Regions from separate parts of the Halobacillus salinarum genome, predicted to be linked through region 1. Evidence: riboswitches for the same ligand, from Rfam matches in the RefSeq annotation. Region 1 holds a riboswitch; each other region holds the start of a gene.
What was found. A riboswitch is a leader RNA that binds a small molecule or an ion and turns the genes downstream of it on or off. The one in region 1 is predicted to bind S-adenosylmethionine.

Region 1 (5,707 bases):
ACGGAATTCGTGTCGCTGCTGCCAATATAAGGACGCTGGTCATCTGGAATTAAATCAACAATTAAAGCCCATGATAGGGAGATCACAATCAGCACGGTAGTTGCCCCAGTCAGGATTCCGAGCTTCTTTTTCCAGTCCACTTTCGCGCCTAACAAATAGAACAGGTAAAAAGCGGGAAGAACCATATAGGCTTGGAGCATTTTCATATTAAAACCGATTCCGATAACAGCGAATGCAGCCATAATGCTCCATTTACTGCCACTTCTCACTCCTTTAAATAAAAGCAACGTCGCAAGCAGGAGGGTAAATACGAGCATGCTGTCGATATTATTCGTCCGGCTCACCGCGACAGCCACAGGTGTAACCGCCATTCCTAATGCAGCAAGCCGAGCTGCCATTTTCCCGAAGTTAGGCTTTACTAAGATGTAGAGAAGAATCACAGACCCAACTCCGGCAAGCGCTTGAGGAAGAATGACACTCCAGCCTTCCAGACCAAAAATTTTAGCGCTTATGGTTTGAATCCAAAAGGTAACCGGTGGTTTATCAACGGTTACCGAACCAGCGGAGTCGAGCGACCCGAAGAAGAAATTATGAAAGCTTTGCATCATACTTCCTACCGCAGTGGTGTAATAAGTATTGGCGTATTCATCGGTCCAAATTTTGTAACCATTTAAAAATAAGGAAAGCAGAACGATAAAAAACAGCGGAACATCTAAACGAGATTTAAAACGATTGATCATGACTATTCACTCCTATAATTCCAATGTGTTAATGAGACTGTACCTGTATTGTGCATGACCAAGCTGATTTGTCCTTTAAAACTAGCTGAAAGTTTGCTGAAAATGATATCCCCGGCTGTCAGAACCCTTTATAATAGGAGAAAATAGATAGGCAGGATTGCAGGAGCTGGCTGACATCTCTTGCAGGGGAAGGTTGAGTTAAATGAAATCAGAAATCAAAGTATTGCTTGTGGATGATGAACCACATATTGTTCAATTTCTTCAACTGGGACTTGAAAATGAAGGCTTTGAAGTGAAAACCGCTTCTGAAGGGATGTCTGCTGTCACGATCGCTAAAGATTTTCAGCCGCACATTGTCATCCTCGATATTATGATGCCGGGGATCGATGGTTTTGAAGTGTGCCGTATGCTGAAAAAGAATGGTCTACAGGCGTCTGTCATCATGCTGACCGCCAAGGATGAAGTCGACGATCGGGTGAAAGGGCTCACTCTCGGAGCTGATGATTACGTCATTAAGCCTTTCAGCTTTGAAGAGCTGTTAGCGCGAATGAACGCGCGGCTGCGTAATCAATTTCCTAATATGTTTGGCGAAGTCGTGTACGGGCCTTTTAAGCTTGATGACCGCCGCCGTGAAATTCTGTTTCAAAATCAAGTTCTCGTTCTGTCTCCAACAGAATACGAGCTTTTAAAATATATGATTTTGAATCATGGCATCGTCTTGAGTAAAGGAATGATCCTCGATAAAGTGTGGGGGTATTCATTTCAAGGAGAAGAAAATATCGTAGAAGTGTACGTGCGGGCACTTCGCGATAAGTTAAAGGACAAGGAACATCAGCTGATCCGAACGATTAGAGGTTCAGGATACAGGCTGGATCTGCCATGATAAAAAGATGGCTGGCTGCTGTCCGCCGCATGGCAGCACCAGGTTCACTCAGGTCTAAGCTTTTAACACGGATGCTGTTTATCCTTTCCTTTATCCTATTGATGATTGGCATCGTTCAATATTTAGTTATGAAGAATTTTTTATATCAAAATGAAGCAGAAACAGTAAGGGCTCAACTAATGTCCATGCCCGTGGAAATGATATTGAACGAGGCACCACTCCCCGATCCGCCTGAAGACGGGCGGTCGAGATTTCTAATGATTGAGGATTTTTCTTTGGCCCTTATTAATAAAGAAGGAACATACAGCAATCTATTGCAGGATAGTAAGCTTGCTGCTCCGGAACTCTCTGATGAAGCGATTCAGCAAATACAAGCAAACCTTCAGAAGCATCAGCCCATCGAACACGAGGTGGTACAGGATTCTGGAGGCAGGGAACAATTGATCGTTTTCAGACCAGTCATGCATAATCGTAATGGAGAAACTGGAGGCGTCATTCAAATGGGCGTGAGTACCTCTCGTTTGCAAAAGGTATTATGGCGCCAGCTGCTCACCTTTATTGTCCTCTCGATTTTAGCGTTTGCCGCAGGAATCGTCATTTACTTTTCTGTATTGAAGAGGACTCTTACGCCTTTGTCCGCCATGGTAGATGGCGTAAAAAAAATTAGTGCAGCAAACTTAAAGGACAGACTCCCTGAACAGCAAGGGCAGGAAGAAATTGACCGGCTGGCTGACTCTTTTAACGAAATGCTGGAGCGGCTGGAGGTTTCTTTTGAGCATGAAAAAGAAGCAAAAGAGCAAATGCGGCGCTTTATCGCAGACGCTTCTCATGAGCTTCGTACGCCGCTCACTTCTATTCACGGGTATTTAGAAGTACTTCTGAGAGGGGCGGCTGAAAATAAAGATCAGCTATACACAGGCCTCAATAGTATGCACGGTGAATCGCGGCGGATTATTAAGCTTGTCGAAGAATTATTACTGCTTGCAAAGCTTGATCGGAGGCCAGAACTTGATCTCGTTCCATCTTCCCTTACAAGGCTTGTCCTTGATATGGAAAATCAGCTGCATTTATTAGCAGGAGATCGACATGTTGACTTCCAAGTCAAAGAGGACGTCTATGTAAACATGGATGCAGATAAAATGAAACAAGTTTTGCTGAATCTTTTCCATAATGCTGTTCAGCATACGGACGATGCCCAAGGGAAGATTACCGTTTCTCTATCGCCTGTCCGCGGTCGTGCTGAATTAAAAGTGCAGGATAATGGACCTGGAATCAGCGAAAACAACCTTGACCATATTTTTGACCGGTTTTTCCGTGTGGAAGAATCCCGAACGAGAAAATATGGCGGGGCAGGGCTGGGGCTTTCCATTACGAAATCCATTGTTGAGGCCCATGGAGGAAGTGTACGTGTGACAAGTGCGATTGATCAAGGATCTACTTTTTCCGTCAGCCTGCCTTTAAAGGCAAACCTCAATTGACAAGGAAAGGATTAAATGCTAGTATTCCTTTAATCCATTAAAATCATCTCTTATTAAGAGCGGCGGAGGGACTGGCCCTGTGAAGCCCGGCAACCTGCCAGCGTTAAGCTGGACTGGTGCTAAATCCTGCAGAGTGTTTTTCACTCTGAAAAATGAGAGGCGCGCGGAAGCATAAACCTCTCTATCACAGCTGATAGGGAGGTTTTTTATTAGCAGCGCGTAAATAGGAATAACCAAAGGTGCTGTTGATCTTGCTGTAAACAGCTTAAAAGGGAAGCCGGTGCAAATCCGGCACGGTCCCGCCACTGTATATGGGAGCTGCCTGCAACACGTCACTGTCGATCTCGATGGGAAGGCGCAGGAAGTGATGATCATAAGTCAGGAGACCTGCCTGTTGGTGTTGGTCACTAAACCTACGAGGATAGGGAGGTGTTGTGAAAACAGGACAGGTCTGTGCATGATCAGGCCTTTTTCATAACAATCTCTCTTTGCGAAGAGAGATTTTTTTATGCTTAAGATTTTTTTATCATTTATTCACTTGCTTGAAACAGAATGGAGGCATATGGAATGAAACAATGGAGGAGTTCATCTCTTGGTTATCCACGTATTGGTGAAAGACGTGAATGGAAAAAAGCGTTAGAGGCATTTTGGGAAGGTTCACTTTCAGAAAATGAGCTTTTGACAGAAATGAAAGAACAGCGATTTTCTCACATTAACAAGCAGAAGGAAAAAGGCATTGATCTCATTCCCGTTGGAGATTTCAGCTTGTATGATCACGTTCTTGATACGGCGTTCATGTTCGGGCTGATTCCAGACCGATTCAAAAGCGAAACGGGAACGGACGACTTGGCGACGTATTTTGCCATGGCCCGTGGCAGCAAAGAAGCGGTAGCGTGTGAAATGACGAAATGGTTCAATACCAATTACCATTATATTGTTCCTGAAATAGACCATTTTGCTCCACGAGTCGCTCATAACCAGCTGCTTGATTACTTTTTAGAAGCAAAAAATGAGCTTCATGTAAAAACAAAGCCGGTCATCCTAGGTCCTTTAACTTTAGTTAAGCTCGCTAAAGGCTATCAAGAAAACGATTTCGCAAGCTGTGTGCGTCAATTGATTCCTCACTATATGCAAGTCTTTAAAGATTTGGAAGAAGCAGGGGCTGAATGGATTCAGGTGGATGAACCTGTAGTAAGCACGTCCATTTCTGACGAGGAAGTCGAGCTTTTGAAAGAAGTGTATCACGAAATAACAAGTGGGCTTTCCAATGTCAAACTTCTGCTGCAATCCTATTTTGAAGCGGTTGACCGCTACGAAGAAATCATCAATCTCCCGGTCGATGGCATTGGTTTCGACTTTGTGCACGATGAAGGCGCGAACTTTGCCCAATTGAAAAAATTTGGATTTCCTAAAGAGAAAGTGTTAGCGGCAGGCATGATCGATGGACGCAACGTGTGGAAGGCTGATTTAAACGATCGATTCGAATACTTAGAGAAGCTTGCTGAATGTGTTGATTCAGACCAGCTGATTATTCAGCCTTCCTGCAGCTTGCTCCATACCCCAGTTACTATTGAAACGGAAGATTCCCTGCCGCCGTTATTAAAGGGAGCTCTTGCCTTTGCCGATGAAAAGCTTGAGGAAGTAACCATACTTACCAAGGGACTGAATGAAGGAAAAGCAAGCATCGAACCGGTGATAGACGATCAATGGCGGCAATTGGACGCCTTAAAGCAGTCAGAAGAACGGAACCGCGGAGACGTCAAACAGGAAGTGTCCGATTGGAATACGAGAACTCCTGGACGCAAGCTTCCATACAGCCGTCGTAAGAAGGTGCACGAGGAATTTTTTCGACTTCCTTTACTGCCTGCAACAACAATTGGAAGTCTTCCCCAAACGAAAGAAATTCGTCAGGCCCGTTCTAAATGGAGAAAAGGAGATTGGGGTAACGAAGAATACAAAGAGTTTATCGAGAGAAACATTTCCGAATGGGTCTCCTGTCAGGAAACCATCGGTTTGGATGTACTCGTTCATGGAGAATTTGAACGGAATGATATGGTTGAATTTTTCGGAGAAAAGCTCGGTGGATTTGCGTTTACCCGTTTTGGCTGGGTACAGTCTTACGGTTCAAGATGTGTAAAGCCTCCAGTTGTCTATGGAGATGTCTATTGGAAAGAACCGATGACGGTTGAAGAGATTGCGTTTGCTCAATCCTTGACGGATAAACCGCTTAAGGGCATGCTTACTGGTCCTGTTACGATTACTAACTGGTCATTCGTCCGGAATGATGTGAGTAAATTTGATGTGAATAGACAGATCGCTTTAGCTTTGCAGAAAGAAATCCATGCCTTGGAAGAGCGGGATATTCATATGATTCAAGTCGATGAGCCTGCTTTACGGGAAGGTCTGCCTTTAAAAGTGGAAAAGCAGGCAAAATATTTAGCTGAAGCAGTGTACGCTTTTAAACTTACGACAACCTTAGCTAAAGATGAGACTCAAATCCATACCCATATGTGCTATTCGAACTTTAATGACATCATGGATACGATTGATCAACTGGATGCTGATGTGATTTCTATTGAAGCGGCTAGAAGTCACGGTGGTTTAGT
Region 2 (5,707 bases), 1.5 Mb from region 1:
TCGACAAAGGTTAAGCAGCCGTGAGCTTTGGCAAGCTTGGATACCGCACGGATATCGGTAATGTTTAATAACGGGTTCGATGGTGTCTCAATGTACACAACCTTTGTGTTCGGCTTGATAGCAGTAGCCACGGCATGCAAATCAGTCATGTTTACAAAGCTGTGATCGATTCCAAACTTAGTCAGTACATCTCGAATCATCCGGAACGTACCGCCATATACATCCTCAGAGATCACGACATGATCGTCTTGCGACAGCAGCATGAATGATGTGGAAATAGCTGCCATCCCCGAAGCGAAAGCAAAACCGTAAGAGCCTCCCTCGAGACTTGCAATCGTTTCTTCTAGCGCCTCGCGCGTCGGATTTCCGGACCGGCTGTAGTCATATTTGCCAGGTTGGTCAAAGTCCTGCTGGTGGAACGTAGACGCCTGCTGAATCGGGACGCTGACCGCCCCCGTTTCTGGATCGAATTTGTGCTTACTGTGCAAAAGACGTGTTTGAAATGAATGTTGTTCCGTCATTGGATAAGTTCCTCCTTTACCAATTGAGTTAATGCCTGATTGAGATCTCCAAGTAAGTCGTCAATATGCTCGACTCCTACGGAAAAACGAAGCAGTCGGTTGCAGACTCCGTAGCTCGTGCGCTTTTCTTCTGGTATATCCGCGTGGGTCTGTGTAGCAGGATAGGTAATAAAGCTTTCGACTCCTCCTAAGCTCTCCGCAAACGTAATCACTTTAAGACTTCTGAGAAAAGGATCCACACAGTGTTCAGATTCGAGTCTGAATGAAACCATTCCACCACGGCCCGGGTAGAGGACGTGGGTAACTGCACGGTGGTTCTGCAAAAATTCAACGACTGCTTTAGCATTCTCTTCATGTTGGCGCATCCTTAAGGCCAGTGTTTTCATCCCTCTCATCAAAAGCCACGAATCAAACGGGGATAATACGGCACCGGCAGTATTTTGATAGCTGCCCAGCTGTTCGCATAGCTCTTTGCCTTTGCCGATAACCAGCCCGGCTAAGACGTCATTATGACCGCCAAGGTATTTGGTCGCACTGTGGATGACGATGTCTGCCCCTTCCTGTAAAGGTTTTTGGATATAAGGGGTAAAAAGGGTGTTATCAACGATAAGCAGCAGGTTATGCTTTTTAGAGATTTTTGAAATGCTGGGAATGTCAGCGACGTGCATTAAAGGGTTAGTTGGGGTTTCCACGTAAATGGCTTTTGTTTTATCCGTGATCTGTTCTTCCAATGCCCCTAAGTTGTCGCTCCCACAGTAACGAAAATTGACCCCCGACTGCTTGCGGACGTGTTCAAACAATCGATAGGTTCCTCCATACAAATCCTCCGAAACGAGAATTTCATCTTGATAAGTAAATAGGGAAACAACCGTTTGGATAGCTGCCATACCTGAACTGAACGCATAGCCTGCATCGCCGCCTTCAATTTCTGCCATCGTTCGCTCCAGAATCGCACGCGTCGGGTTGCCGGTTCTTGCATAGTCAAAGCCGGTCGATTCTCCGATGCCCTTATGCTGATAGGGAGTAGAAAAATGTACGGGTGCATTGATGGAACCCGATGGATCCCCATTATTTTTTCCTGTATGCACAAATTGCGTTTCTGTATGAGGGGTAGTCATGATCATTCTCCTTTAGTGATTTTATAAAAATAAAAAAAGCCTTCTATAAGAAGAAGACTTTGGAATGTAAGGGTCCTTCTTCTTATCTTCCAAGTTGATGAATCAACTTGCTGGAGTTAGCACCATTCTGGTCAAACCAGTGGTTGCTGAGGCTTCGCCGGGCCAGTCCCTCTGCCTCTCTTGATAAGAGAAATACTATGAACTTGTTTAATTAAAAAGCTTTCTCACTAATCTACACTACTTTTTATCATTTTACAACAGAACAGAGCGAATTATTTGAATTTTTAATAAAGAATTCATTCTTTTCTTTTTTCTTAAAGACAAGACAGAAGGTTAAACGCCGCCCGATATTCCTCTTCCATAAATATGGCCATCCCCGAATAAGTTCAGCTCCAAATCCTGCGACAGTTTCCGGAGCAGCGCACCACCTGCCGTACTGTTGCCTTTTTCATCTATGGCTGGCCCGACAATCCCGATGCCCATCAACCCGGGAACCACCCCGATAATACTGCCTGAAACGCCGCTTTTACAAGGGAATCCCACTTCTACTGCGTGCCGTCCGGAAGAATTGTACATGCCGGAAGTCATCATTATGGCGTTAACGGTACGCAGATGGTTAGCGGGTATCAATTTTTCATCGTTATCCGGAGCTCTTCCCCCTCTCGCCAAAAACAACCCGACCTTTGCAAAGTCATCACAATTCATCATCACCGAATTAATTCGAAAATAAAGATCCAGAGCTTCTTCCACATCGGTTATTAAAGTACCAACGCTTTCCATGAAATAAGCAAGTGCCCTGTTTCTTGCCCCGTTAGCTTTTTCTGCTTCATAAACTTGTTCGTTCAAATGGAGTTCCTGGTTGTCGGTCACACGTTGAAGAAAGTGGAGGTAGCGTTCAAAGCGGTTATTATTATTGTGTCCTTTAATCAAGGCGGAGACGGCTATCGCTCCGGCATTAATCATTGGGTTAAAGGGTTTACTTGTATCATAGGATTCAAGCTGGCTGATCGAGTTGAAAAAATCGCCCATCGGCTCCATGCCTACAGCTTGAAACACACGGTCCTTACCAAAGTCGTGCAGAGCAAGCATGAGTGAAATAATTTTTGAAGTACTCTGCATAGGGACAGTTTGCTCCCAGTTTCCTCCTGTAAACTTTTGTTGGTCTGTGGTTAGGATCGTGACTCCAAGCAGGTCTTTTTTTGTGCCATCTAAATCAGGAAGGGAAGTGTTCACTTCTCCTTGGGCAGCAAACGGCATGCTGTCTTCTACAGCGTCCTCTAAGTAGTCGTTATTAAGCTTATGCATTATCCATACTCCTTACTTAGAAAAAATAGTCATTTCTGTTAAATTACCCAGCCATCAGCTTCTATAATCGAAGGACAAAGGGAAAAAGCCATCGATCATCCCGATAGCTTCAAATCTTTATTCCTGTTTTAAATAGCGGCGATCCTTTAAGAAAAGTTTCCAGAACAGGATGAAACCTGGGATGAGAATGGCGAAGCCAATACCGTAAACAACCAGCAGCTGATAAAAAATAGTAGGGTTCGTAAATCCTTCTTCCACGGTTAAATGAGGGTACACTAAGTAGGGAAGATGGGCAGATCCGTACGCATAAATCGCTGCTCCGTATTGCAGCATGATTAAGATAACGGCCGGCCGTGGATGTCCCCGGTATTCTTTATACCGTTTCACGAATAAAAATCCATATCCTACAAGAAAAAAGATCAGTGAAACGATAAACCAGTCAGGATTGGCTTGTATTTTATTTACAATCCAGCCGGCTTCCTGAGGCATCGCAGCAATAGTGAGCACAGCAACAATAATGGATACAGGGCCGAGCCAAAGCGCGTGGCTCCGGTATGTTTGGAAAGCTGACCAGTCGTCTGCTTCTTTAGCATAATCCATTAGAAATACCGAAGAAATAAACAGCTCGGTAGATAAACCGAAGGCGACATGCATATAAAGGGTTGGATCTTTAAACAGATTTCCATAGTGGAGCTGAGGGTAGCCATTCTCAAATTCGATAAATCCGCCTAAAGTAATAGGGAGGATACTTACGAGCAGCGCTGGGATCATCAGGCCGGTAATTCCTGATGTAATCCTTAGAATGTTTTTAAACTTTTGAGCATGGTGGGCAAATACCATAAAAGTTGTCCGAATGGTCAGCAGGATAAGGCCAAGGCCGACAGGAACAAGCAAAAGACTCCCAAGCATCGTCGTTGCAAAAGGAAAAAAAGTAACGAGAGCAACGACTAAAATGACAAAAAACACATTGGTGATTTCCCACGTAGGAGAAAGAAACCGGTTCGCGATTACTGAAGCATTGGTATGTTTGTTTTTTCCATAAACCATTCCCCAAAAACCAGCGCCGAAATCCAGCGATCCTAAAATGGAGTAAACAAAAAGAAAGCTCCATAGGATGGTAATCGCAAGGGTTGATGCTTCCATAATTGTTCAGCTCCTTTTTTAAGATTCAGCTTGCGGAAGTTCTTTGCTGACTGGATTCCGTTTGAAATAAAATCGTAAAACGAATGCTGTCACAAACAAAAGCGTTAAGTAGAGGGAAATAAATAATAGGAACAGTATGCCGACACTATTGGACTTTGTTGCTGCTGTGTCCGTCCGGAGCACGTCATTAATGGTCCACGGCTGTCTTCCAATACAGCTGAAGCACCAGCCGGTTTCGATGGCGATAATCCCAAGCGGGCCGCCTACGACAAGCAAGGCAAGAAGCCAATTAGGAAACTCCCGTTTTAAAAGTAATTTCCAGGCAAGGGCGAAGAAAGAGAGTACGAGCAGGATAGAACCGATGCCCACCATCACGTTAAATAGAATATGGATGTAGAGCGGCGGCCACAGATCCTGAGGATATTCATTCAGTCCTTTAACCTCTGTATCAAAACGGTTCCCAGCGAGAAAGCTTAGCGCCGATGGGATTTCAACTGCATATTTTACTTCCTGATCCTCAAGCGATGTATAGCCGCCGATCGATAATGGGGCATACCTTGTCGTTTCAAACAGCCCTTCAGCCCCCGCTAGTTTTCTTGGTAAGTATTCGTGGAGCATTTGGGCCGTTTCATGACCATTTAAGGCAGTAGCAAGCGACATAGCAGCTCCAAAGTAAAGTGAAATCATCAGCGCTTTTTTATGATAGTTTCGTTCCTGTTTCGAAAGGTTTCGTTTTAACAGCCGGAGAGCGGCGATCGAACCTATTAAAAAAGCAACTGTCATATAAGCTGAGAGTGTGACATGCATAGCTGTGATGCCGAAGCTCGGGTTGAAGAAAGCCGCCCAGGGGTCGACATTCGTGACTTCCCCACTTTCTGTAAGATCAAATCCAGCTGGAGTGTTCATCCATGCATGTACATCTGTAATCATAATCGCTGAAGCAGTCGCTCCAAGTGCAACGAAAAAGATGCTCAATATTCTCAGAGAAGGAGGAAGCCGGTCTGCTGCATATAAATAGATGGACATGAAGACAGCTTCGATTAAAAAGGCGAAGATTTCCATTTGAAAGGGCAGGGAAATGACCTGACCGACAATTTCCATAAAGTTAGGAAATAAGAGGGAAATGAGCACGCCAACAATGGTACCCGAAGCAATCGCAACGGCGAGCAGCACAGCAAATCCTTTCGTCCACCTTCTTGCCATTAACGCATAATCAGGATCTTTTTTAATTAAATGAAGAATTTCGGCTATGATAATCATCACCGGTACACCGACGCCGATCGTTGCATATATAATATGAAAGCCGAGAGATGTACCAAATAAGGAACGAGCCATCACAACGGTATCCAAAGAAAAGTCACCTCATTTTGAAAAATCAGCAATACTTAGCTTATTTTTCCAAGGTGATAGGGGTTTATACATGATTATTGCTTTTTAGTCAGGATTTTCCATTCATCGATTTCAAAGGTTTCAATATGATGATTCTGCTCAATGATGGAAAAATAGGTTTTAGCTTTCTCCGGGGCATTGATAAACCAACGTTCAATCTGGTCCTGCATAGGTTTCTCTTTCACCGTACGTGAAACCCAATCAGAAAATTTCATCTGTTTCCGTCTTGCC
Region 3 (5,707 bases), 1.6 Mb from region 1:
TCGTTTAGCTGCTGTTTGCCCTGGATGGAAAATACACGGGATGTTCCACCCTGCTTTTCTATTAATTTTGAAATGTTCTCTGCTTGTCTTGAAGCAGCAATTCCTATATGTTTATCTGTTAATCCAGACACTGCTCATCCTCCTTTTTCAACAGCATATAAAGCCAGTCGATCATTTTCATCTGCTTTTCCTCTAATAGGAACTGCTCAGCCAGCAGCTCTTTTAATAAGCTCTGCTGCTTTTCTTTAGAGAGCATCGAATGTTTAATAAGCTTGCGAGCTTCATATAAAAACTCGATATAATTACCGTATTCCTCATCAAAATCCTGTTCCATCTGTTTTTTTAACTGGCCGGCTAAAAGTGGACTTGCACCGTTAGTAGAAATTGAAATGGAGAGTCTTCCTCTCTTAATAGAAGCGGGGATATAGACGTTTCCTCGTTCCGCTTTTTCAGCGTCGTTAATCAAGGAGTCTTTAGGAGCACTGTCAATAATCTGCTGATTCACTGCGGGCTGATTTGTAGCGGCAACGATAAAAAAAGCACCTTGAAGATCACTTGGATCAAATGTTTTTTGTTTCCAAGTAATCGACTGCTCTTTCCACAACGCATCCAGTCCACTGGTTAACGCAGGGCTGATAACCTCGGGGGTCACGCCCCATTCTGCTAAATTCAGCACTCGGCGTTCCGCCACTTGACCGCCGCCTACTACTACCACTCGCTGATTTGATAAATCAACCATTAAAGGCAAAATTCCCATAATATGCGCTCCCGTATTTAGATATTTTGCACCTGCTTATGTTTACCCTAATTATCAGGATTACAACCAATCTTTCAAAGATTTCCTTTTGTATCTAATGCCTCTTGAACACGATCCACGGCAGCTTCCTGGATGAAAGGGTGGTGCCCTAAATACTCGCAGAACACATATCGCTCACCAAGCTCGTCTACTTTTTTCCTCATGGATTGAATCAGCACTCCTGTAAACCACAAATAAGGAACGATAAAAACCTGCTGTGAATCCACCTTTTCCAGTTGAGCAAGGGCTTGTTCAAAAGAAGGCTTGAGAGCTGCTAAAAAACAAATGTCGAGGTGGGAAATATTCGTTTTTGCTTTCAACCGTTCCCCGATTTCTTCCATGTCTCTTCTCGTTTTAGGATTTCGGCTTCCCCGGCCTACTAATAGAATCCGGGCATTTTCATGAATCGGCTCCTTTGCTTCCTTCATCCTTTCAGCAAGGATATCTACTAAACGATCCTGAACTCCCAGCGGTTTTCCATACGTAAATGTGAGGTTCGGGTACTCTGCTTTTATTTCGTTCAGTTCAGCAGGTATATCCTTGTAATAGTGACCGGCATCGAGCAAAAGCAGAGGAACAACTGCAATATTCGTTGCCCCTTCAGCTGCAAGCTTTTCTACAGCTGTATGAATATTCGGCTCTGCTATTTCCAAAAAACAACCCTCTTGAAGCGGTGCATCTACTTGATGCTTGAGCAAATCAATAAACTTCAATGCTTCCTGCTTAGCGGCTTCCACCCTGCTGCCATGACTAACATATAATACACCTTGCAATGGGTAAGTCACTCCTTATCCTACAAATGCCTGGGTTTTAGAATCCTCTTCCAAATGAAGCTGTTCAAACCATTGCAGCTTCTCTCTTAGTGTAACAACCTCACCAACAATAATCATGGAAGGATTAGTGATATGATCCATTTTTTCCGAAATATCAGCCAGGGTGCCGACCACCGTTTGCTGACGGTTCGTCGTTCCCCAATGAACGAGAGCGATCGGTGTTGTGGCCGGACGTCCAAATTGAATCAATTTATTACAAATCTCAGGAAGCTTCTTTACCCCCATATAAATACACAGCGTATCAATACTCTTGGCCAGGTGATGCCAGTACTGATCTTCCTCCGCTCCTAACTTCGTTACTCCTGAAACGAACGCCACAGATGAACTGAAGTCTCTATGAGTAAGAGGAATTCCGGCATAGGCAGGTGCGGCAGATCCAGAGGAGATCCCAGGCACGATTTCAAAAGGAATTTTCCGCTTGGCTAACTCCTCCGCTTCTTCTCCTCCACGTCCAAAGATGAATGGGTCTCCCCCCTTCAGCCTGGTCACGGTTTTCCCTTGAGTCGCGTAATTACATAACAGCTTATTAATATCTTCTTGACTGAAAGAGTGGTTATCGGGGCTTTTTCCACAGTACACAAGCTCTGCTTCCGGTTTTGCATAAGTTAAAAGCTCTTCATTGATAAGTCGGTCATATAATACGACGTCTGCTTTCTGAATGGCCTTTAAACCTTTGACAGTGATTAGTTCCGGATCACCAGGACCTGCTCCAACTAAAAATACTTTTCTCATGATTCCACTCCATCCTTAAAATGATTTTGAAAATCGCTGTTTATTACTACTCTATGAAATGAACGGACCGAAAACTTCTAAAGATCACTCTCTTCCATGGAGACCGCATTCGGTTTTGTCAAAGCCGCTCCATCGGCCTTCCCTGGAATCCTCCAGACTCCCCGTTGGGAAAGTACATGGCTGGCAGCCGATACTCGGATAGCCTTGATCATGCAATTCGTTGTAAGGCAACCCGTTTAGTCGGATATAAGACCATACATCATCCCAAGTCCAGTGAATAAGCGGGCACACCTTTAAGGATTTAAAACGATCATCTTTGTTAATAAAATCCGTTTTACTACGGATCGGCGACTGTTCTCGTCGAAGGCCGGAAATCCAGGCAGGAACTCCTGTCAGTACTTCTTCCAACGGCTTCACTTTTCTTAAATAACAGCACTGGTTTGGGTTTCGCTCCCATAAGGCGGGACCATATTTCTCTGATTGTTCATCGATGGTTAATGACGGTTTTTTCATTTCTATTTGAAGCTTAGGATATTTTTCCTTGACTTTGTCAATTAATTCATAGGTTTCTTTAAAATGTACACCTGTATCAAGAAATACAACCCTTGCATTTTCTTTGACTTTTGAGATTAAATCAACTAAAACAATTCCTTCTGCCCCAAAGCTGCAGGCATACACAATCGAATCTCCAAATGAATCATACGCCCACTTTAACACCTCGGCTGCCCCTTTTGTTTCATCTACAGGCTGTAACTGTTTAAAAGGATCGCCGGGGAAATGATCATAGCTGATACTATTTGTCACGTTTCTACCCCTCCAAGCTCAGATGAGCTGTGAATTAATTCTCAATAAAAAGTCCTCTTCTTATCATATTAAGAAGAGGACTTTATCGTTCGTCACTAAGTGGGCGCTCTTCTTATCTTCCAGACAATCATTTGTCCGTAGGAGTTAGCACAGTGTTTGATCATAAACCTGTTGCCGAGGCTTCCAAGGGCCTATCCCTCCACCTCTCTGGATAAGAAATCATTGTAGTTCGATGATTTAGTTAATGATGGTTATCATATGATGAATTGAACAAAATGTCAACAGCTTGTACAGAGAATGCTGTTTTTCCTGTTTTTATCCATTTACCGAATCAGGCTTCCATCCATCGTTCGTATAATTTATCGATGTCTTGAGCGAGTGCTCTTTTTTCTTTTTCAAGCTTTTCAATGTCGGAGCTTGAAGTCTTTCTTTCCATTTCTTCCTCAATAAGCGCCAATTGCTGCTCCTTTTCTTCGATCTGGACTTCGAGACTTTCCGGCCGGCTGGAGGGAGATTCCGGCTTAATCGCCGCCTTCACAGCTTCTTTCTTTACTGTCACAGACTTTTGTTCTTCTAAAAGCGCGTTCCAATGATGATTCGTTTCTTCATAGCTTCCAAAATACCTGTGGAGCTGTCCGTTTACTAAATAAGCCGTTTCGTTAAAGCATTGATTCAAGAAATAACGGTCGTGGGAAACGCATATGACCGTACCTTCAAAACCTTGAACGGCGTCTTCGAGGACTTCCTGGGAATCAATATCCAAATGATTCGTCGGTTCATCAAGCACGAGAACATTAATCCCTTGATGCATAAATATAGCTAACTTTAACCGCATCCGTTCTCCACCGCTAAGCTGCCCGATTTTTTTAAAAACATCATATCCATAAAACATAAAGCCAGCTAATATATGCCGCGCCTGTCCTTCAGTTACTCGAATAAAGCTTCTGAAATAATCAATCATCCGCACGTGTTCATCATTGTCTTGAAGCGGATTTTGAGCTAGATAGCCAAACTTTGCAGATGGGCCTGTGCGAATGGTTCCTTGATCTGGTTTCTCAACTTTTAATAACAACTTTAATAAGGTGGATTTTCCGCACCCGTTTTCTCCAACAATCGCAAGCCGGTCCCTATATCGAATGTGTAAATCAAGATCAGCCAAAATATTTCTTGAAGCATAGCTTTTGTGAAGCTTTTCAGCGACTATAATGTCTTTGCCCATTCGATCTTTGGTATGGAAAGTTAAATTCATTTTTTTTGGGTCGATGAGCGGTTTGTCGATTTTTTCCATTCGTTCAAGGGCACGCTCCATGCTTTTGGCTTTCTTAAACAATTTTTCATTTGGAGGATTTGCTTCATTTGCCCATTGCCTTAAACGTTTAATGGCTTCTTTCATTTTTTTTATCTTTTTCTGCTGCTCCTGGTATTGATGAAACTCTGCCAGCAGCTTTTCTTCTTTCTGCTTTTCATAAGAAGAATAATTCCCTTTGTAACGGTCAATTTCTCCTGATTCAATCTCCATAATGCCATCCACTGTATGATCAAGGAAAGACCGGTCATGCGAAATCATACAGACGGTCCCATGATACTGTTGAATATAGCCTTCCAGCCACTCAATGGCTTGTAAATCCAAATGGTTGGTCGGCTCGTCAAGTAAAAGCAAACCTGGTTTTTCCAAAAGAATTTTGGCTAAGCCGAGTTTTGTCTTTTCTCCCCCGCTCAAATGTCTGCACGATTGGTTCAGCAGAGACTGGATATTTAATCCTTGAGCTACCTGGCTGATCATGGATTCCATTTCATACCCTCCAGCCCTGGTAAAGCGATCCTGCAATTCCCCATATTGTTTTAAGGCTTTCTCCATCTGTTCCGGGTCAAGCATCGCTGTCTCTAATTTCTTCATTTCTTCCATCATTTGTTGAAGAGCATGAAAAGCGGACTTCAAATAGTCATAGCCCGTATCATTCCGTTCTTCTGGAATCTGATGCAGGTAGCCGATCGATAGCCCTTTTTGTATGAACAAGTCACCGCCATCTAAGGACTCCTCCTTAGTCAGCAGACGAAACAGTGTTGACTTACCGCTGCCATTTCTTCCTACCAGCGCGGCTTTCTGCCCTGCTTGCAGTTCAAAGTTCAGTGCTTGAAATAATTCATTTCCCCCAACAATTTTATAAGCATTTTTTAAAGTAATTAACATTTTCATTCCTCCTAAAGACAAAAAAAGCCAGAGGTCCCGTTACCTCTGACTTTAGTCCAAACAAATATAAATTCAGGTATGAGACGTTTCCTTTTCATTATTCAACTGTAAAAGTGGACATACGTGTCCCTTGTACAGTTGCTTCATGAAAAATCGCACGGATGAAATGCAAAAGCTTCTGATCAATCGCGTGCTTCGGAAACATCTTCATACCCCCTTTTGTCTTTAGAATTACTCTCATTATAACGTAAAGATAAATGCTTATCTAGGCTTTTTTTGGTCCGCATACGTACCGAGTTTCTTCAGAAGATTAATGGCCTGCTTCTTCTCTTCTTCAGACAGCCCTGCAGT
Region 4 (5,707 bases), 930 kb from region 1:
ATTCCAAAGTTTCAATCCGGTTCCATCACTTAGGGATGGTGGATTTGCTTTGAGAATCCGGCTGTATTTAGCCTTTGCAAAGATAATATCATAATGCAGCATCGTTTCCATCGCTACATTGAGCTCCTGCTCATAGTCAAGAAGAAAACTGGTCAGTCTATAGAGAATTTGTTCCACTTCCTGTTCTTCACTTAACCGGAGCAGCTGCAGCTCTTCCTGCAGTGCACCCAATTCTGCCGGCTCAATAAATAAAGTAGCTCCGGAAGAAGACTGGTCGATAATCGTTCCTTTAAGCTTCTTTCGATGTTCTCTTTTGATTGGTAAGGTGTAGCGTGCGTTTTTTTCAACCGGACGATTTTCCTGCATATAGCTTTGATACTTTCTTGCTGAAGCTTCCAATCGTTCTTTTTGTTTAGTTTGCTGAATATTGATTTGCTTTCTAATTTTCCCTAAAGCTTTGGTAGCATAATCATCTACTTGACCGTGACGGATTTTATCGGTTACTTCCTCATACAATGGACTCAAATCGGAGATTGAAGATGCATATAAACTGATCGTTGGAGCCAGGTCATGTTTGTCATTCATAAACCGTTTGAGTTTCGTGCAATGGTCAAGAAAAGTAAGGAGCACAGAAAAGTCCCGGGCTCGAATGTACATCCCTTTCTTTCCTTGGTTGAGCATGAGAGTGACGTCTTCTAAACTGTGAATGGGCAGATTTGCACTCACATTTAAAATGGCTTTTGCTTCATCTACTTCTTTATGCCGGCGTAGAATCAATTTTTTATCCGTAGAAGGAGTAAGTCTCTCAATTGCTTCCTTTCCTTCTTTAGTTAACGCATAAGTCGCTGTTTCAGTTAAAATTTCATAAAAGTTTAAAGTTTGATACGTGTTTTCGTTCACTGATTTTCCTCCTGTTTATGAAATGCCTTTTCAGACATCACGTAAGTTTATGATTAAAGACGCAAAAAAAGCCGCGACAAGCTGAATAGCTTTTCGCGGCTGTGGTTGTTGAATGGGTATCTCTGGTTTTCCTGCCAGAGACGTTCTGTTCCACCAGCTCGGAGCATAAAAAAAGGCTATGACTGAGCAGCCATAGCCTGATTTATCCTCGTTTCCAATGCTATGATTATGCTTGTTCTTAACTGTTCCTGAATATAGACAGCACAAAATTGACTTGCACGACGCATGTCAAAAACCATCCAATGTTCAGGACCGTATAAAATTAACGGGGTTAGTTAAGAACAACCACACTCATAATTCATTCTCCTCATGTGAAGAAATTTGGCAGAACAGAATAATTACATTATCATCATAATGAATATTTATTCATAAGTCAATGGTCAAACGCCTGCTGAATCGTCGTGTGCTGTTGTTTAGAAATATTAGCGAACAAAGAGCGCTTCATAATATTCAACGCATTTTCGTTGCCATCGGTCGTTTCTGAGGCAACACAATCACTTGGGACCCATAAGCTGAATTCCCGCATATACGCGTCATTCGCGGTAAACAACACACAGATGTCTCCAGCGATTCCTGTTACGATTAGATTTGACACCTCCAGCTGCTTTAAGAGAATTCCCAATTGAGTACCATAAAATCCAGAATGCTTAGGCTTAATAATAAAATAATCATCGTCTTCAGGGAGGATTTTTTTTATGACCGGCTCCCCCCGCCCTTTTTTACACTCTTCAATAAGTTCCTCTACATTATCCTGCCAGAGGCCGAAGTTATCATTTACATAGATGACAGGCGCACCGAGCTGTTTAGCTTCTGCCTTTAAATTTTGGAGGTTTTCTGTAATTTTAAGCGTGTTGTCAAAGAGATTTTCTCCGCCTTCAAAATTCATTTTGTTCACCATATCGATTATGAGAAGCGCTGTATCCTGTGGCACGATCTTCACCTTCCTTATAGATCCGGACCCGCTGGAACCTGGCGTTTATGTTCTGTTTTGCTATGGAGCTCTTTTAATTTCTTTTCGTCTTCTGTATCCACCTGCTCTCCTTTTAAGAAAGCATCAATGGTATCATAGCTTAGACCCAGCTCTTCTTCATCAGACTGCCCTTCCCAAAGCTCTGCACTAGGCTGTTTATGAAGGACGGAATCAGGTATCCCAAGGGCTTCCCCCATCTGCCTGACTTGTTCTTTACGCATATGAATCAGTGGGACTAAGTCAACGCCTCCATCTCCATATTTCGTAAAATAGCCAGTGTAATCTTCTGCAGCGTTATCAGTACCGATGACTAAATAATTGTAGTTGTTTGCCACTGTGTAGAGAGTGCTCATCCGCAGTCTCGCCTGAAGATTAGCACCGCCGAGCTGTGATTTTGAATCGTTCCAATCTCCTTTTTCTACAAGGCTGTCTTTCACAGCTGAAAACGTTTCTTTATAAGGCTTTGTTAATTCTATTCCAATATAATCTAATCCTGCTTTTTCGACGACAGCAAGCGCATCGCTCTGATCCTCTACTTTTTTATTAATCGGCATCAGAACTCCTAAGGACTGTTCAGGGAAAGCGCGTTTAATGAGAAAGGAAACGACTGCTGAATCAATCCCGCCGCTTACTCCGACGAGTGCACCGTCAGCACCTGCTTCCTTGACTTTACTTTGAAGCCATTTGGTCAGCTGTTCCACTTGTTTTTCCACTTGAAAAAACTCCTTCCTTTTCATCCTATAAAAAGGTATGTTCCTTTTTTTGAAAAATATAAACATAAAGAAAGGTTGAACAACAGGCTGGTAATCTTATTCTCCAAAAACTTTCAGCTGTTTAAGAAGGTTGATTTCGCCAGATGAAACCCAGTAACTTTTAAATTTTTCCTTTTTAATCATAAAATGTCGCTTGAAATCTTACATCCGTACCTGCATCTGATGGCGGATATCACCTTGTCTGCAATCGTATAATCTGTATTCCAAGCCTTTACCTGAAGCTGATCAAACTTCTCCACGATTCTCACTGACTATTGTAAAAGTTTTTTATGAACCCATATCGCAGCAATGGATCCTTCCCCCATGGCCGCGGTTACTAATTCAGAGTGCTCGCCGATATCACCGATGGCCCAAACGTTTTCTACGGTTGTCATTTTCGTTCTGGAATCCGCGAAAATGTGCTGATTTTCTTTCACCTCTGCTCCAATCTGTTTCGCGAGGTCTGAACGAACTTCGTTTCCTCCCATTGCGACAAAAGCCCGCTCCCCTGTTATCACTGTCCCCTCCATCGTCTCTACTTTATGAACATACCCATTTTCTTGGATAAGCGTATTTATTTTTGTTTCATAAAGTTGAATATTCTTCTCTTTTAATTCCTTCTCAAGCTCATGAGGAATGACTTTTCGTCCGTGGTTGATCAATACGATGTCGTTGCTCCAATACTTTAATGTGCAAGCCATTCTTGCCCCTGTTTCTCCCGATCCAATTACGATGGTTTTTTTCTTCGTAATTTCAAAACCATCACAATCCGGACATACATAAACCGATATACCTAAACAATCACGCAATCCCTCAAAGTCAGGAAGGTTATCCTTGATTCCTGTGGCAAGAACAACGGTTTTTGCTTCGTAGGAACATAGGTTCGTTTTTACTAAGAAATGCCTTCCATTTTGATGGACCGATTCAACCGTTTCAAGACAGAATTTCACCCCAAATTGTTCAGCCTGGGCACGTCCCAGTTGTCTCAACTCCATACCGCTGATTCCATCAGGGAAACCTAAAATGTTGTGATAGTTTCTGCATAGAGTTGACCTGCCATCGTTCGAATCGATCGCCAGCACTTTTCGATTGTATCGTCCTAATTGAATGGCGGCCTGTAGACCTGCGATGCCCGCTCCTGCAATAATTGTATCGTACACTTGTCTTTCACTCCTGAAAATTATAGTGTTGGTCCTCTTACTTTGCCTCGACAAGCCCACCTTATTCGCTGGGCAGGAGCTGCCTTTTTAACTTTATAATCCAATTTTTTACGTTTCAAAATCTTTTGAAAATGGATTGACAACTAATTTCTCCCCCGCTATAATTTCTAGCAAGCCAAATTTATAAAGACTCTTATCAAGAGCGGCGGAGGGACTAGGCCCTTTGATGCCCGGCAACCTTTCATTTTTTGAAAAGGTGCCAAATCCTACAGATTACTTAATCTGGAAGATAAGAGGAGGATTTGATGATTATTTCAGTCACTCTTCTTATTTTAAGAAGAGTGACTGTTTTATTTTTTGGAAAGGTGTGGATAGTAATGAAGCGAACTCTAGAAGAAAGATTGCAGGATGGGCCCGTAATCTGCGGTGAGGGCTACTTATTTGAATTGGAACGGAGAGGGTATTTGCAGGCGGGCTCATTTGTCCCAGAAGTGGCACTTGATAATCCACAGGCATTAAAACAGACTTACCGGGATTATATGCTTGCTGGTTCTGATGTGGTGCTGGCTTTTACGTATAACGGGCACCGTGAGAAAATGAGAATTATTGGTAAGGAAGATTTACTTGAGCCGTTGAATAGACAGGCGATCAGGCTGGCCAAGGAAGTAGCGGAAGAACACCCTGAAGAAGAGGCACTGGTTGCCGGGAATATTTCCAATACTAATTTGTTCGACCCTGAAGATGAAGAATCAAAAGCGGCCATTCGAAGTATGTTTCATGAGATGATCAGCTGGTGCAAAGAAGAAGGCGTCGATTTTGTTAACGGGGAAACCTTTTATTACTACGAAGAAGCAAAAATTGCTCTCGAAGAAATTAAGAAGCAAGGACTTCCGGCGGTCATTACCTTTGGCGTGATGGGAGAAAATAAATTACGGGATGGTTATGAGGTAGAAGAAGCTTGCCGCCTCCTTGAACAACAAGGGGCTTTAGTGGTGGGAATGAATTGTTTCCGCGGTCCTGCTACGATGCAGCCTTACATCGAAAGAATTACTCAGGCCGTCGATGGATACGTTGGCGCACTGCCTATTCCATACCGGACAACAGAAGAACATCCGACCTTCTTTAATCTGCCGGACGGCGGCTGTTCCTGCTCCCTTCCAACGGAGACCACTTTCCCGACTTCACTTGATCCATTATACTGCAACAGGTATGAGTTAGCAGAATGGGCAAAAGAAGCGCAGCGTTCCGGGGTGCATTACTATGGTTTATGCTGCGGTGCTTCTCCTAGTATGCTGAGAGAAGTAGCTGAAACGGTAGGAAGAAAAACAGTGAACTCCACCTACTCTCCTGACATGGAGAAACACTTTTTATTTGGCAGTGACAGTACACTGAATCAAACGAATACTGCTTATAAAACCAGAGCTTAATAAGCAGACCACCATAACCTTTTCGTTCTCAGGGTTATGGTGGTGTTATTTTTACATTAACTTTCCTTAGAAGCTCGTGATTCGTATTGTTGAAGTTCGTTTACGGTAACAAACTGGTAGCCTTCCTTGGAAAGCGACTCCAGAATTCCCTGAACAACTTCAAGTTCATTTTTATCATACATTGGGTGGAGCAGAATAATTGAACCAGGCTCTACCTTCTCTTTTACATAATTAAGCTTATCCGGATTTTTGTCAAAATAAGAATCCGGTTCAAGACTCCAAGTAATGGTTTCGATTCCTTGTTTGTTTAAATAATAGGGGAGCCCCGCCAATTTTTTCCCGTTCGGCGGACGAAAATCAATTTCGCCTTCATAACCTGTTTTACGAATCAAGTCATTTGTTCTTTCTATTTCCTTTTTAATAAAACATTGGCTTTTA

Region 2: it holds a riboswitch for S-adenosylmethionine, as region 1 does, so the genes downstream of both, MUN89_RS00410 (methionine biosynthesis PLP-dependent protein) here and metE (5-methyltetrahydropteroyltriglutamate--homocysteine S-methyltransferase) in region 1, are expected to answer to the same signal.
Region 3: it holds a riboswitch for S-adenosylmethionine, as region 1 does, so the genes downstream of both, MUN89_RS21500 (phosphoadenylyl-sulfate reductase) here and metE (5-methyltetrahydropteroyltriglutamate--homocysteine S-methyltransferase) in region 1, are expected to answer to the same signal.
Region 4: it holds a riboswitch for S-adenosylmethionine, as region 1 does, so the genes downstream of both, MUN89_RS12680 (homocysteine S-methyltransferase family protein) here and metE (5-methyltetrahydropteroyltriglutamate--homocysteine S-methyltransferase) in region 1, are expected to answer to the same signal.

Annotation. Positions count from the first base shown of each region.
Region 1 covers NZ_CP095073.1:1,533,588-1,539,294, forward strand. The annotation lists gene MUN89_RS07805 (glycosyltransferase family 39 protein) at 1-740, opposite strand, end outside; gene MUN89_RS07810 (response regulator transcription factor) at 943-1,623, shown strand; gene MUN89_RS07815 (sensor histidine kinase) at 1,620-3,101, shown strand; SAM riboswitch class I at 3,149-3,260, shown strand; cobalamin riboswitch at 3,322-3,510, shown strand; gene metE (5-methyltetrahydropteroyltriglutamate--homocysteine S-methyltransferase) at 3,669-5,707, shown strand, end outside.
Region 2 covers NZ_CP095073.1:74,076-79,782, reverse strand. The annotation lists gene metC (cystathionine beta-lyase) at 1-521, opposite strand, end outside; gene MUN89_RS00410 (methionine biosynthesis PLP-dependent protein) at 518-1,639, opposite strand; SAM riboswitch class I at 1,719-1,829, opposite strand; gene glsA (glutaminase A) at 1,973-2,944, opposite strand; gene MUN89_RS00400 (cytochrome d ubiquinol oxidase subunit II) at 3,062-4,087, opposite strand; gene MUN89_RS00395 (cytochrome ubiquinol oxidase subunit I) at 4,106-5,437, opposite strand; gene MUN89_RS00390 (class I SAM-dependent methyltransferase) at 5,512-5,707, opposite strand, start outside.
Region 3 covers NZ_CP095073.1:4,188,198-4,193,904, forward strand. The annotation lists gene MUN89_RS21480 (uroporphyrinogen-III synthase) at 1-131, opposite strand, end outside; gene MUN89_RS21485 (NAD(P)-binding protein) at 119-757, opposite strand; gene MUN89_RS21490 (sirohydrochlorin chelatase) at 832-1,581, opposite strand; gene cobA (uroporphyrinogen-III C-methyltransferase) at 1,585-2,361, opposite strand; gene MUN89_RS21500 (phosphoadenylyl-sulfate reductase) at 2,446-3,165, opposite strand; SAM riboswitch class I at 3,275-3,383, opposite strand; gene abc-f (ribosomal protection-like ABC-F family protein) at 3,497-5,356, opposite strand; gene MUN89_RS21910 (RAxF-45 family protein) at 5,454-5,561, opposite strand; gene MUN89_RS21510 (MarR family winged helix-turn-helix transcriptional regulator) at 5,618-5,707, opposite strand, start outside.
Region 4 covers NZ_CP095073.1:2,459,992-2,465,698, reverse strand. The annotation lists gene MUN89_RS12700 (endonuclease MutS2) at 1-900, opposite strand, end outside; gene MUN89_RS12695 (cysteine hydrolase family protein) at 1,334-1,891, opposite strand; gene nadE (NAD(+) synthase) at 1,906-2,643, opposite strand; gene MUN89_RS12685 (NAD(P)/FAD-dependent oxidoreductase) at 2,955-3,842, opposite strand; SAM riboswitch class I at 4,033-4,138, shown strand; gene MUN89_RS12680 (homocysteine S-methyltransferase family protein) at 4,220-5,269, shown strand; gene MUN89_RS12675 (polysaccharide deacetylase family protein) at 5,326-5,707, opposite strand, start outside.